Linked DNA regions of Pseudoduganella albidiflava. The protein of the gene in region 2 interacts with the protein of the main gene of each other region in a pairwise test. Links are inferred from orthologs where the notes say so. Each region holds a gene or a part of one and is shown on either strand. Other genes may lie near its edges.

Region 1 (7,234 bases), 5.8 Mb from region 2 along the record:
TGGAGCCCGGCGGCGGACCAGGCGAAGCACGGGGTGTGAAGGCCGTGCTGGCGGTGCCTGTGGCAGGAAAGGACGCCTGATGCCGACCGCCCTGCTCGTCGAAGACGAACCGCTGCTGCGGGCGGAACTGGCGGACCAGCTGCGCGGCCTGTGGCCCGAGCTGCAGATCGCCGGCCACGCCGAGAACGGCATCGACGCGGTGGCGCGCATCGATGCCTTGAAACCGGACATCGTGTTCCTGGACATCCAGATGCCCGGCCTGAACGGCCTGGAAGTGGCGCGCCACATTCCCGAATCCTGCCAGGTGGTGTTCGTCACGGCCTACGCGGAACATGCGCTGGCCGCCTTCGATGCCGGCGCATCCGACTATCTGGTCAAGCCATTGACCACCACGCGCCTGCTGCGGACGATCCGCCGCCTGAAGTCGCGCGCGGTCGCAAATCCGCCGCCGGCCGTGTGGGAAAAGCTGTTCGAACGGGATACCGCGCCGGTGTACCTCAAGTGGATCAAGGCGTCGAGCGGCAATACGGTGCGGCTGGTGATGGTGAGCGAAGTGCTGTACTTCCAGTCGGACGAGAAGTACACCCGGGTGGTGACGGAGAAAGGCGATGCGCTGATCCGGCTGCCGCTGAAGACCCTGCTCGAGCAGCTGGACCCGCAGCAGTTCGCGCAGATCCACCGCAGCGCCATCGTCAACCTCCAGGCCGTCGACCGGATCGAACGCAACGAATCCGAAGGGCGCGGCGGCGCCGGCCTGGAGGTGATCCTGAAGGGCCGGGCCGAGCGCCTGGCCGTCAGCGAAGCCTTTACCCGGCAGTTCCGCCAGATGTAGCCGGGCCGGGTAACGCCGGGCCGCCACCCGGCGCAGCGATGTCCAGTCTGCATGCCCGTAAGCTCGCAGCCGTTGGATATCCGGTCATCAAATTTCAGAGTCTGAATGAAGCAGCTGAATGGCCTGTGGACAAGGCCGCCGATCGCGCACGCCCGTTCGATCGGCACGACACATCGTTATCAACCAGGAGGAGAAAAAATGAAGAAGAACTGGATCGTCATACCGTCGTTGCTGGTGCTGTCCGTGGTCGGCGTAGTGGTGGCAGCAGGTGCGACCCAGCCCATGTGGCGGCCGCTCTGGGAACGCGTCAATCCTCCGCCGAAGGTCGTGGTCGACCGCGCGATGCGGACGCAAGCGCTCGATACGCTGGTGGCGAAACTGAACGAGAACTACATCTTCCCCGACAAGGCGAAGCAGATCGAAGCGGTGCTGCGCCAGCGCCAGCAGGAGGGCAAGTACGATGGCATCGCGGAAGGCGAACAGCTGGCAAGACAGCTGACGAAAGATATCCACGGCGTCGTCAAGGACCTGCACATGGAAGTGGTCTTCAGCCCCGGGGTGGTGCCGCCCGACGATGCGCTCGGACCTCCCCCCAGGACGCGTGCCGAGTGGGAGGAGCGCGCCCCCCTTCCCATGCGCCTGTTCGCCAGTTTGTCGGACCTTGGCGTGGAGAAGGTCGATCACCTGGGCCCGAGGGTGGGCTACTTGAAGCTCTCCGCATTCCATCCTCATTTCCTGGTGGACGAAAATTTCGCCTCGGCCATGGATGAACTGGCCGATACCGATGGCCTCATCATCGACCTGCGCGAGAACGGCGGTGGCGCACCGGACTCGGTGGCCTTGCTGGTCAGCTATTTCGTCGACGAGCGGACCCGCCTCAACGATATCTGGGACCGCAAGACCGGCGTCGCCAAACAGTTCTGGACGGTGGACAAGCCTGGCGGCAAGCGCTATGGCGGCAAGAAGCCGGTGGTGATCCTGGCCGGCCCCGGCACGATGTCCGCCGGCGAAGACTTCACCTACACGATGCAGGCACTGAAACGCGCCACGGTGATCGGCGAGCGGACCTGGGGCGGCGCCCACCCGGCGCGACCCTATCGGCTTGGCGACCATTTTTTCGCCGTGATCCCTGACGCGCGCAGCATCAGCCCGATCACCCAGGGCAACTGGGAAGGCGTGGGCGTCATCCCGGATATTCCGGCGGCACCCGACAAGGCGCTGGCGATGGCCGAGGACCTGCTGCGGCGCCGCCTTCAGGGCTCCGCCCCGCTGGCCGCCGCGGGACACTGACGGCACCCTGCCTTCCTGGCGCCGCGTCCCGGCGCCCGGACCGTATCAGCCCGGTGCGAGCAGCAGCCGGTAGCCGACCGCCGTTTCGGTCAGCAGGTGCGCCGGCTGGGCGGGATCGCGCTCCAGCTTCTGGCGCAGGTGGCCCATGTAGATGCGCAGGTAATGGCCGTTGTCGGCATTCGACGGTCCCCATACCTCGCGCAGCAGCTGGGGATTGGTCACCACGCGGCCGGCATTGTTGACCAGTACCGCCAGCAGGCGGTACTCGGTCGGCGTCAGGTGCACCATCTGGCCGCCGCGGGTGATCATGCGTGCCGGCAGGTCCACCTTCACGTCGCCGAACTGCACCACGCCGCCGGCGTCCTGTTCAGGGGCGCGGCGCCGCCGCTGCAGCGCGCGCACGCGGGCCAGCAGCTCGCCGACACCGAACGGCTTGGTCAGGTAATCGTCGGCACCGGCATCGAGCGCGCGGATCTTCTGCTCTTCGGCGACGCGGGCCGACAGCACGATCACCGGCACCGGCGACCATTTGCGCAGGTCGGCGATCAGGTCCACGCCATCGCCGTCGGGCAGGCCCAGGTCGAGGATCACCAGGTCGGGGCGGCGGGTACCGGCGTCGATCAGGCCGCGCTGCATCGTCGCCGCCTCCTGCACGTGCCAGCCTTCTTCCTCCAGCGCCATGCGCACGAAGCGGCGGATCTGCGGTTCATCCTCGACCAGCAGCGCGGTCGGCATCGGCCCGTCCGCCAGCTTGCTGGTCACCTTATTGCTCAACTTGTCGCTCATCCAGTGGTTCCTCCGGCAGCGCGGGCGGGGTACCCAGCGGCAGCGTGAAGACCAGGGCCGCGCCCCCTCCCCCGCCGCGCCGCGCGGAGATCGCGCCGCCGTGTGCCTCGATGATCGCGCGGCAGATCGCCAGCCCCAGCCCCACGCCGGGCTTGGCGGACTCCCGTTCGCCGCGCGTGAATTTTTCAAAGATCGCTTCTTCCTGGCCGGCCGGCAGGCCGGGGCCATCGTCGGCGACGGTGACTTCCAGGCTGCCGCGGAAGACCCGCGCGGACAGCGTGATCGTACTGCCGGCCGGCGTATATTTCGCCGCGTTTTCCAGCAGGTTGCCAAGTACCCGCTCGATCAGTACGGCGTCGTAGCGCACCAGCGGCAGGCCGGCCGGCAAGGCGGTGGCGATGCGGTGTCCGGCCAGCAGCGTGCGGCTGGCGCGCAGCGCACTGCCCACCGTTTCCTCCAGCGCCTGCCATTGCAGGTTCAGGTGCACGGCGCCGCTTTCGATGCGCGCCATGTCCAGCAGGTTCGCCACCAGGGTGCTCATGCGCACGGTTTCTTCCTGCAGCGCGCGCGCCAGGTCCATCTGCGTGATGGACAGGGCCGGCTTCGACATCGCCAGCGACTCGGCCAGCCCCACCAGCGACGTCAGCGGCGTGCGCAGGTCGTGCGACAGCGCCGCCAGCAGCGAGTTGCGCAGCCGCTCCGATTCCATCTGCACCAGCGCTTCCTGCGCCACGTCGATGTAATGCACCCGCTCCAGCGCGATCGCGGCCAGCGCGGCGAACGTGTCGAGATGGCGGCGCTGTTCGGGGATCAGCAGCCAGCGGCGCTCTTCCGGCTGCAGCGCCAGCACGCCACGGGTGCGCATCGGCGCGACCAGCGGCAGGTAGAACCAGGGCGACGCCGGCAGGGTGCCCGTGCCGATGCCGGCCGCCTCGGCATGGTCGAACGCCCACTGGCCGATGGCCGGATCGGGCGAATCCGCACCATCGGCGGCCGCCGGCGCCGCCGCAGCCTCCAGGCGCCCATCGGCATCCGGCAGCAGCAGTGCCACGCGCGCTCGAAAGGCCTGCGCCAGCGTGCGCTGCGTGATCTCGACCACCTGCTCCGCCTGCAACACACCGGTCAGCTCGCGCGCATATTCATAGAGCGCACGCACGCGCTCCTCGCGGTGCGACGCGACCCGGGCCTGGAAGCGCAGGTTGGCCGCCAGGTGGCTCGTGATCAGGCCCACCACCAGCATGACGCCGAACGTGATCAGGTACTGGACATCGCTGACGGCGAACGAGAACGTCGGCTGCACGAACAGGAAATCGAACGCGGCCACGCTGGCGAAGCTGCACAGCACGGCCGGCCCGCGGCCCAGCCGGAACGCCACCACCAGCACGGCGAGCAGGAACAGCATCGCGATGTTGGTGACTTCGAGCGCACCCGCCAGCGGCAGGCCCGCCAGCGCGACGGTACCGCTGGCGGCCAGCGCCAGCACGTAGCGCCCGTAGCCCTCCTGCCCAGAAAAACGGTGACAGTCACCATTTTTTCTGGAACTTCCGTTGCCCGAAAATTGGTGACTGTCACCGTTTTTCGAGAAACTTTGCTCGGCGGAAGCTACTTCGACGATGTCAAGCGCCGGGGCGGCGGCGGCGATGCGCCGCAGGTGCGGGGTGCGCCACGGCCTGGCGGGTGCGGCCCGGCCCAGCACCACCCTGGGGATATTCTGCGCCAGCGCGTAGCGGGCAATGGCCGTGCCGATGTCGTCGCCGGCCAGCACGGCCGTGGTGGCGCCCAGGTCCTGTGCCAGCTTCAGCACCTGCAGGATCTTCTCGCGCCGCGCGGCCGGCAGGCGTTGCAGCGCCGGCGTTTCCACGTACACCGCATGCCAGTCCGTGTTCAGCTGGCTCGCCAGCCGGGCCGCGCTGCGCACCACCTGTTCGCCATCCGCGCCGGTGCCCACGCAGGCCAGCAGCGCCGCGCCCGACTGCCACAGCGGGCGGATGGCCTGTTCCACGCGGTAGGCCTGCACGTCGCCGCCGATGCGGTCGGCGGTGCGGCGCAGCGCCAGTTCGCGCAGCGCGATCAGGTTCCCCTTGCGGAAGAAATTGCGGGCGGCGCGCCCGGCCTGCTCGCCGTGGTAGACCTTGCCCCGCCTCAGCCGGTCGAGCAGTTCATCGGCGGGCAAGTCCACCAGCACGACTTCGGCGGCCCGGTCGAACACGGTGTCGGGCAGGGTTTCCGCCACGCGGATGCCGGTGATGCCGCCCACCACGTCGTTCAGGCTTTCCAGGTGTTGCACGTTCACCGTGGTGAACACGTCGATGCCCGCGTCCAGCAATTCCTCCACATCCTGCCAGCGCTTCGGGTGCCGCGAGCCGGGCGCGTTCGAATGGGCCAGCTCGTCCACCAGAATCAGGCCGGGGCGGCACGCCAGCGCGCCATCGAGATCGAACTCGGGCAGCATCCTGCCGCGCCAGGCCACCTGCTTCGGCGGCAGCACCTCCAGGCCGTCGAGCAGCGCCGCCGTTTCGCCGCGGCCATGGGTTTCAGCGACGCCCACCAGCGGCCGCAAGCCCTCGGCCTGCAGCTTGCGGGCCGCCGACAGCATTGCAAAAGTCTTGCCCACGCCGGCCGAAGCGCCGAAGTAGATGCGCAGCCGGCCGCGCGCCGCGCGCTCTTCGCCGGCCTGCACCCGGGCCAGCAGGGCGTCCGGGTCGGGGCGTTGGCTGTCGATGGGAATCATGCGGCGCAGTGTAGACGATTACGGCGCAGCGGGCGCAAGCCGGTCGAGCGCCATGTTCAGCGCCAGCACATTGACCCTTGGTTCGCCGAGGAAGCCGAACCGCGGCCGCTCGGCGTGCTCCTCGATCAAGGTCGCCACGCTGGCCGGGGCGATGCCGCGCGTGCGCGCCACGCGGCCGGCCTGGTAGCGTGCCGCCGCCAGGCTGATGTCCGGATCCAGGCCGCTGGCGGACGCGGTGACCAGGTCGACCGGCACCGGCGCCGTATTGCCCGGGTCGGCCGCGCGCAATGCCGCGATGCGGCCCTTGACGGCATCGTGCAGTGCCGGGTTCGTGGGGCCCAGGTTCGAGCCCGCCGAAGCGGCGCCGTGGTTCGGCGCCGGGCTGGTGGCCGATGGCCGCCCCCAGAAGTAGCGCGGCGACGTGAATGCCTGGCCGATCAGGCGCGAGCCGACGGCCTGGCCGTCGCGGACGACGACACTGCCGGCGGCCTGGCCCGGCCAGGCCAGCTTGCCGATGCCCGTGACCACGGCGGGATAGACGATCCCGCACAGCAGCGTCAGCGTGGCGAAAATGGTGGCAGCGGGGCGGAGATGGGAAATCATGGCGGTTCCTTTCAGACGTCGTTCAGGCGAAGTGCAGCGCGGCCAGCGCCATGTCGATCAGCTTGATGCCGATGAACGGCAGCACCAGGCCGCCCAGGCCATACACGAGCAGGTTGCGGCGCAACAGCACGGCGGCGCCCAGCGCCCGGTACTTCACGCCTTTCAAGGCCAGCGGGATCAGGAACACGATGATCAGCGCGTTGAAGATCACCGCGGACATGATGGCCGAGCCGGGGCTGGCCAGGCCCATCACGTTCAGGCTGTTCAATTGCGGATAGGTGCCCACGAATGCCGCCGGGATGATGGCGAAGTACTTGGCCACGTCGTTGGCGATGGAAAAGGTGGTCAGCGCGCCCCGCGTCATCAGCATCTGCTTGCCGATTTCCACGATCTCCAGCAGCTTGGTCGGATTCGAATCCAGGTCGACCATGTTGCCCGCTTCCTTGGCCGCCTGGGTACCCGTGTTCATCGCCACCGCCACGTCGGCCTGGGCCAGTGCCGGCGCGTCGTTGGTACCGTCGCCCGTCATCGCCACCAGCCTCCCCTCGGCCTGCTGGTGGCGGATCAGCTTCAGCTTGTCCTCGGGCGTCGCTTCGGCGAGGAAATCGTCGACGCCCGCCTCGGCGGCGATGGCCGCCGCCGTCAGCCTGTTGTCGCCGGTGATCATCACGGTGCGGATACCCATCTTGCGCAGTTCGGCAAAGCGCTCGCGGATGCCGGCCTTGACGATATCCTTCAGCTCGACCACGCCCAGCACCCGGCCGCTGTCGACCACCACCAGCGGCGTGCTCCCGCGGCGCGCCACGTCGTCCGCCAGGCGCGCCACCTCGGCCGGCCAGTGGCCGGCCTGCCGCTCGACATGCTTGCGTATCGTGTCGGCAGCGCCCTTGCGCAACTGTCGCTCGCCGATATCCACGCCGCTCATGCGCGTCTGCGCCGTGAATTCCACGAATGCCATGTCCTCTTCGGCTCCCGCGGCAACCAGCTCATGC
Region 2 (6,701 bases):
ACGGCCGGTTCGGAGCCGAGGGGGACGAGGGTCGCGGAAACAAAGGAGATGATGAAGACCGACGTCAACCCCACTTCCGGCGCGGCCAGGAAGGCCAGCAGCCAGGCAATGGCGTTTTCAATCATGCATTTTCAGTCATGCGGGTGGCGCATGCGGGTTGGCTCATGCGGGTTGGCTCATGCGGGTTGGCTCATGCGGGTTGGCTCATGCGGGTTGGCTCATGCTGTTGGCTCATGCTGGTGGTTCATGTTGACTCTTGCAAATTCGCTCATGCGGTTTCGGACATGCCGGCCATCTCGACCAGGCACGGTGAAGATTTGGCGGGTAGCGCAAGCTTCCCATTATAATGATCCGACACCTGTCAACCCCGCACGAATGAGCAGGCGCGCACCATCCCCGCGCACCCCTGCCCTCCTTCGCGCACTGCTCGCGCATTTCCCAGGCTACCGCCAACCGGGTCTTGAGCGATTCGCATCCGCCATCCGCCTGGATTCAACTGTTTGCCGACCATGACTACCGACTACCTGAAGAAGATCCTCACCGCGCGCGTCTACGACGTCGCCCACGAAACGCCGCTGGAACTGGCGCCGAACCTGTCCCAGCGCTGCCAGAACCGCATTTACTTCAAGCGCGAGGATATCCAGGACGTATTCAGCTTCAAGATTCGCGGCGCCTACAACAAGATGGCGCACCTGTCGGAAACCCAGCTCAAGCGCGGCGTGATCTGCGCTTCCGCCGGCAACCATGCGCAAGGCGTGGCCCTGTCGGCCGCCCGCATGGGCTGCCGCGCCGTGATCGTGATGCCCACCACCACGCCGCTGCTGAAGGTCGACTCGGTCAAGGCGCGCGGCGGCGACAACGTGGAAGTGGTGCTGCACGGCGAGTCCTATACCGATGCCTACCAGTACGCGCTCACGCTGGAGAAGGAACAGAAGCTGACGTTCGTGCACCCGTTCGACGATCCGGACGTGATCGCCGGCCAGGGCACCATCGGCATGGAAATCCTGCGCCAGCACTCCGGCCCGATCCATGCGGTCTTCATCGCGATCGGCGGCGGCGGCCTGATCTCCGGCGTGGCCGCGTACATCAAGCAGATCCGCCCCGACATCAAGATCATCGGCGTGGAAACGATGGATGCCGATGCGATGGCGCGCAGCCTCAAGGCCGGTGAACGCGTGACCCTGCCGGACGTGGGCCTGTTCGCGGACGGCACCGCGGTGCGCCTGGTCGGCGAGGAAACCTTCCGGCTCGCGCAGCTGTACGTGGACGATGTGATCATCGTCGACACGGATGCGATCTGCGCCGCGATCAAGGATGTGTTCACGGATACCCGTTCGATCCTGGAACCGTCCGGCGCGCTGGCCGTGGCCGGTGCCAAGGCGTATATCGAGCGCGCCGAGCTGACCAAGAATCCGATTCGCAATGAAACGCTGATCACCGTCACTTCGGGCGCCAACATGAACTTCGACCGGCTGCGCTTCGTGGCCGAGCGCGCCGAGCTGGGCGAGTTCCGCGAAGCCGTGTTCGCGGTGACGATGGCCGAACAGCGCGGCAGCTTCAAGCGCTTCTGCGAACTGATCGGCCCGCGCAACGTCACGGAATTCAACTACCGGATCAGCGACCAGGACCAGGCCCATGTGTTCGTCGGCATCCAGATCGCCGACCGCGGCGAATCGAGCGCGCTGGCACGGCGCTTCGAGGAGCACGATTTCCGCACGCTGGACCTGACGCACGACGAACTGGCCAAGTCCCACCTGCGCCACCTGGTCGGCGGCAAGAGCGCGCTGGCGCGGGATGAGTTGCTGTACCGCTTTGAATTCCCCGAGCGCCCGGGCGCGCTGATGCGCTTCCTGGACAGCATGGCGCCGAACTGGAACATTTCGCTGTGCCACTACCGCTCGCAGGGCGGCGACGTGGGCCGCATCCTGATCGGCCTGCAGGTGCCGTCGGAAGAAATGGATGAATTCGCAAAGTTCCTCGCCACCCTCGGCTACCGGTACTGGGACGAAACGCAGAACCCGGTCTACAAGCTGTTCCTGTAAACAGGGACGAACAGCGGTGGCGGCCTGGTGTCGGACACCAACGGCTCAAGCGCTGCCTCGAGGGCCAATTCTCCTCACCTGAGCGGCATCGGGGTCCATGCCTGATCGTGGGTGGCTTGAAAAACGGTGACAGGCACCAATTTCCGGGAAATGTTTCCAGAAGATGGAGCCTGCCACCGAACCTGACCGGGCCTGTTGCCGGTACCCGTTTTACGCTACCATGGCAGGCTGTCCCGTTCCAGAAGGCCCGCCATGTCGAACTCCCCCGAACATTCTCCCCTCGGCAAGAACTCCGCTTACCGCACCGATTACGCGCCGGAGCTGCTGTTTCCGATCCCGCGCATCGGCAAGCGTGACGAGCTCGGCCTGACAGGCACGCTGCCGTTCTTCGGTGTCGACATCTGGAACGCCTATGAACTGTCGTGGCTGAACATGCGCGGCAAGCCGCAGGTGGCGGTGGCGCGGATCACGGTGCCGGCCGATTCGCCGAACATCATCGAATCGAAATCGTTCAAGCTGTACCTGAATTCGTTCAACCAGACCCGGCTGGGTGGCCCGGAGGCGCTGCGCGACCTGCTGCAGCAGGACCTGTCCGCCGCCACCGGCGCGAACGTGCATGTGGTGCTGACGATGCAGGAGGATTTCGGCAAGCTGCAGATGGGCGAGCTGGAGGGCCTGCTGCTGGACCGCCTGGATATCGAGGTGGACAATTACTCGCCGCAGCCATCGATCCTGAAGGCCAACTTCGAGGAATTGCCGGTCGAGGAAGTGCTGGTCTCGCATCTGCTGAAATCGAATTGCCTGGTGACCGGACAGCCCGACTGGGGCAGCGTGCAGATCAGCTATTCCGGCCCGCAGATCGACCAGGAAAGCCTGTTGAAATACCTGATCGGCTTTCGCGAGCACAACGAATTCCATGAACAGTGCGTGGAGCGGATCTTCGTCGACATCCTGCGCGAGTGCCAGCCTGCGCATCTGACCGTGTATGCGCGGTACACGCGCCGTGGCGGCCTCGACATCAATCCCTGGCGCAGCAACTTCACCAAGGGCGGGCGGCCATCGAATTTACGCAATGCAAGACAATAATTGAGACAGCGCAAAGCATCCATATTGAGAGTATGCTCAGCTTCAGGATGCTCGCGGCACGTTCACCGGAAACGCGCAATAATCGGTGAATGCGGATTCATGCGAGTGAAATGTCGGCGCTCGACATTGTTTTGACGTGGAAATAGCGCCACGCGCATTGCTTGCTATTCCAGATACTTTTCAATGCGTGCATGGCAAGCTGGCCGGTAACGAGGCGCCGTTGCCGGACCGAGCAATTTCGGGTTACACGGCGGACAAACAGGCCTATAATTCTGCTCGCCAGCCACCTTTGTGCGCCGCACCAATTACGTCGCGTTATGAACAACCTGAGTAAAATCCTTTCGCCCGAGAACGTTCAGCTAGACCTGGAAGTTTCCAGCAAGAAGCGCGCTTTCGAGCAAGCAGGCTTGATTTTCGAGAACAACTGCGGGATTGCCCGCTCGACCGTTTCGGACAACCTGTTTGCCCGCGAACGGCTGGGTTCTACCGGCCTCGGCCATGGCGTGGCCGTGCCGCACGGCAGGGTCAAGGGCGCGAAGAGCCTGAAGTCGCCGTTGGCGGCCTTTGTACGGCTGGCCGAACCGATTCCATTCGAATCGCCGGATGGCAAGCCAGTGAACCTGCTGTTCTTCCTGCTGATTCCCGATCATGTGACCCAGCAGCACCTGGAAATCCTGTCCGAGATCGCTGAGATGTTTTCGGACGACGGGTTCCGTCAAGCGCTCTCCACCGACCCCGATCCCCAGTCCGTGCATCGCCGCATCGTGAACTGGCAGCCCAGCTTGCAGGCCGCCGGCTGAACGGGCCGCGGCCTCTTCCACAATAAAAAAAGCCCATGCTGCAAAATCCCCTGACGATTCAACGCCTGTACGACGACAATCGGGAAACTTTGCAACTGGGCTGGTTCGCCGGCTTTCCCGGCGGCGAACGAACGATCTCCGGCGACGCCGCCTCGGCCGCCGACCAGGTAGGCCACCTGAACACGATCCACCCGGGCCGCATCCAGGTGTTCGGCCACCAGGAAATCAACTATTACCACCGGCTCAAGGCGCTCACGCGCGCCCATGTCATTGGCGAGCTGATCGCCGGCGGGCCGCCCGCGCTGATCGTGGCGCAAGGGCTGGAAACGCCGCCGGACATCCTGGCGATCTGCGACGAAAAGAACATCCCGCTGTTTTCCACGCCGCTGCCGGCCGCCCAGGTGATCGACTTCCTGCGCGTGTACCTGTCGAAGAAGCTGGCGCAACGCATCATCATGCACGGCGTGTTCATGGACGTGCTCGGCGTAGGGGTGCTGATCACCGGCGATTCCGGACTGGGCAAGAGCGAGCTGGGCCTGGAACTGATTTCCCGCAGCCATGGCCTGGTGGCGGACGATGCCGTCGAATTCTCCCGCATCGCACCGAACATGATCGAGGGCCGCTGCCCGCCCCTGCTGCAGAACCTGCTCGAAGTACGCGGGCTGGGCTTGCTGGACATCAAGGCGATCTTCGGCGAGACGGCGGTGCGCCGCAAGATGCGCCTGAAGCTGATCGTCCACCTGGTGCGCCGCTCGGCCCTCGAGGAAGAAGTCGAGCGCCTGCCCTTCCAGTTCCCCACCGAGGACGTGCTGGGCCTGCCGATTCGCAAGGTCGTGATCCCGGTTGCCGCCGGCCGCAACATCGCGGTGCTGCTGGAAGCCGCCGTACGGAACACCATCCTGCAATTGCGCGGCATCGATACGCTGCAGGAGTTCATGGAGCGGCAGCGTCAAGCAATGAGTGGCGACTGAAGTCCCCTTCATTGCAACGTTGCCAGGGAGTGCACGCTTGCAAGCGTGCACCGTTCCGCAGGCACAGAGCAGTGCTCTGCGAAACCCCTGCTCCACCAGCGTCAAGCAATGAGTGGCGACTGAAGTCGCTCACTCATTGCAGTGCTGCCGAGGAGTGCTGCCTTGCAAGGCAGCACCGTTTCGCAGCACCGAGCAGGCTCGGTGAATTTCTGTTCCACCAACGGCAGGCAATGAGCGGGGACTGAAGTCCCCTTCATTGCAACGTTGCCAAGGAGTGCACGCTTGCAAGCGTGCACCGTTCCGCAGCACCGAGCATGCTCGGTGAAGCTGTGGCCATGCATGGCCACATCGTTCCGCAGGCACAGAGCAGTGCTCTGCGAAACCCCTGCTCCACTCCTGCTCCGCTGTCGCTGGCGCCACGCTGGGCCGTGAGCCGGTAAGATCGGGCCTCGCAGTCCTGGTACTCCTCCATGCCGACCTTCCAGTGGTTCCTCCTGATCGGCTGCCTGATGCTGGCGCGCGGATTGTGGGGAACGCCGATCGCTCATCTCCCTTTCACGTCCGCGATGATCTACCTCGCCGTTGGCCTGGTGGTGGGGCCGCTCGGCCTGGGCATCCTGTCCTTCGATCCGCTCGTGGAAGCGCCGCTGCTCGAAGTCCTGACGGAAGTGGCCGTGCTGATCTCGCTGTTCTCGGCAGGCATCAAGATGCCCGTCCCCGTGACGATCCCGCGCTGGCTGCCGTCGATTCGCCTGGCCTGGCTGGCGATGGCGATATCGGTCTTGCTGATGACCCTGTTCGCGTATTACGTGCTGGACTTGCCGCTCGGCGCCGGCATCCTGCTCGGTGCGATACTGGCGCCCACCGATCCGGTGCTGGCGAGCGACGTGCAGCTGCGCCATGCCGGCGACAAGGATCCGGTGCGCTTTTCGCTCAGCTCCGAGGCCGGCATGAACGATGGCAGCGCCTTCCCGTTCGTGATGCTGGGGCTGGGCCTGCTCGGCTTGCATGACCTGGGGCCGCATGGCCTGCACTGGCTCGGCATGGAGCTGCTGTGGGGCACCATCGGCGGCATCGCGATCGGCTGTGCCTGCGGGTCCGGCCTCGCGCGGCTGAGCCATGCGTTGCGCCGCTACCGGCCGCAGCACGAAGTGCTGGATGACCTGATGGGCCTGGGCCTGATCGCCGTGTCGTATGGCTTGACCGTCTCGGTGCAGGCGTGGGGTTTCCTCGCCGTGTTCGCGGCCGGCGTGGCCTTGCGCCAGACCGAGCTGACGCTGGCGGCGCGCTGCGGCAAGGCGATCATCACCGAGAATGGCGTCGAGCCCGTGCAGGACACCATTTCCGCCAATTCGCTGCTGTTCAAGGAGCACCTGGAGCGGCTGTCGGAACTGACCCTGGTCCTGCTGCTGGGCGGTGCCGCCGTGTACTGGCTCGACGACTGGCGCGGCTGGGCCACCGCGCTGTTCCTGTTCGCGGTGGCGCGCCCCGCCAGCGTGCTTCTCACACTCGGCCGTGGCAGCACGCGGACACGCGTCATCATCGCCTGGTTCGGCGTGCGCGGCATCGGCTCGCTGTATTACCTGATGTATGCGATCACCCATGGCTTGCCGGAGCCGCTGGCGCGCAGCCTGATCAGCATTACGGTCGCTGTCATCATGCTGTCGATCGTTGTCCACGGTACCAGCGTGACGCCGCTGCTCGATCGTTTCTGGCGGCGCTGAGACCGTCCGTACCCCTGCCGTTTTGAGGTATCATGCGCCCATGCGCATCGTCCTCATTACCGGCATTTCCGGCTCGGG

The links. Proteins that work in one complex are often made in the same cells at the same time.
Region 1: the proteins of EYF70_RS26270 (region 2) and EYF70_RS01995 interact in binary tests that used the Escherichia coli proteins (3 or more experiments, as listed by UniProt). The link is inferred for Pseudoduganella albidiflava from one-to-one orthologs.

Annotation. Positions count from the first base shown.
Region 1 is NZ_CP036401.1:463,665-470,898, reverse strand. Bases 2,686-5,967 are described here. They hold EYF70_RS01995 (DUF4118 domain-containing protein), read right to left. Parts: upstream 5,640-5,967; coding sequence 2,886-5,639; downstream 2,686-2,885. Other genes in these bases: kdpC (potassium-transporting ATPase subunit KdpC), read right to left, coding at 5,658-5,967; kdpE (two-component system response regulator KdpE), read right to left, coding at 2,686-2,908. Outside these bases: EYF70_RS02015 (sensor histidine kinase), read left to right, coding at 1-80; EYF70_RS02010 (LytR/AlgR family response regulator transcription factor), read left to right, coding at 80-832; EYF70_RS02005 (S41 family peptidase), read left to right, coding at 1,031-2,122; more of kdpE, read right to left, coding at 2,168-2,685; more of kdpC, read right to left, coding at 5,968-6,242; potassium-transporting ATPase subunit KdpB, read right to left, coding at 6,265-7,234. UniProt on the Escherichia coli protein: Member of the two-component regulatory system KdpD/KdpE involved in the regulation of the kdp operon. KdpD may function as a membrane-associated protein kinase that phosphorylates KdpE in response to environmental signals.
Region 2 is NZ_CP036401.1:6,311,954-6,318,654, forward strand. The notes cover bases 2,438-5,186. They hold EYF70_RS26270 (PTS sugar transporter subunit IIA), read left to right. Parts: upstream 2,438-3,445; coding sequence 3,446-3,928; downstream 3,929-5,186. Other genes in these bases: queF (NADPH-dependent 7-cyano-7-deazaguanine reductase QueF), read left to right, coding at 2,438-3,128; hprK (HPr(Ser) kinase/phosphatase), read left to right, coding at 3,964-4,899. Outside these bases: EYF70_RS26255 (YqaA family protein), read right to left, coding at 1-125; ilvA (threonine ammonia-lyase, biosynthetic), read left to right, coding at 510-2,042; more of queF, read left to right, coding at 2,295-2,437; EYF70_RS26280 (cation:proton antiporter), read left to right, coding at 5,370-6,623; RNase adapter RapZ, read left to right, coding at 6,664-6,701. UniProt on the Escherichia coli protein: Seems to have a role in regulating nitrogen assimilation.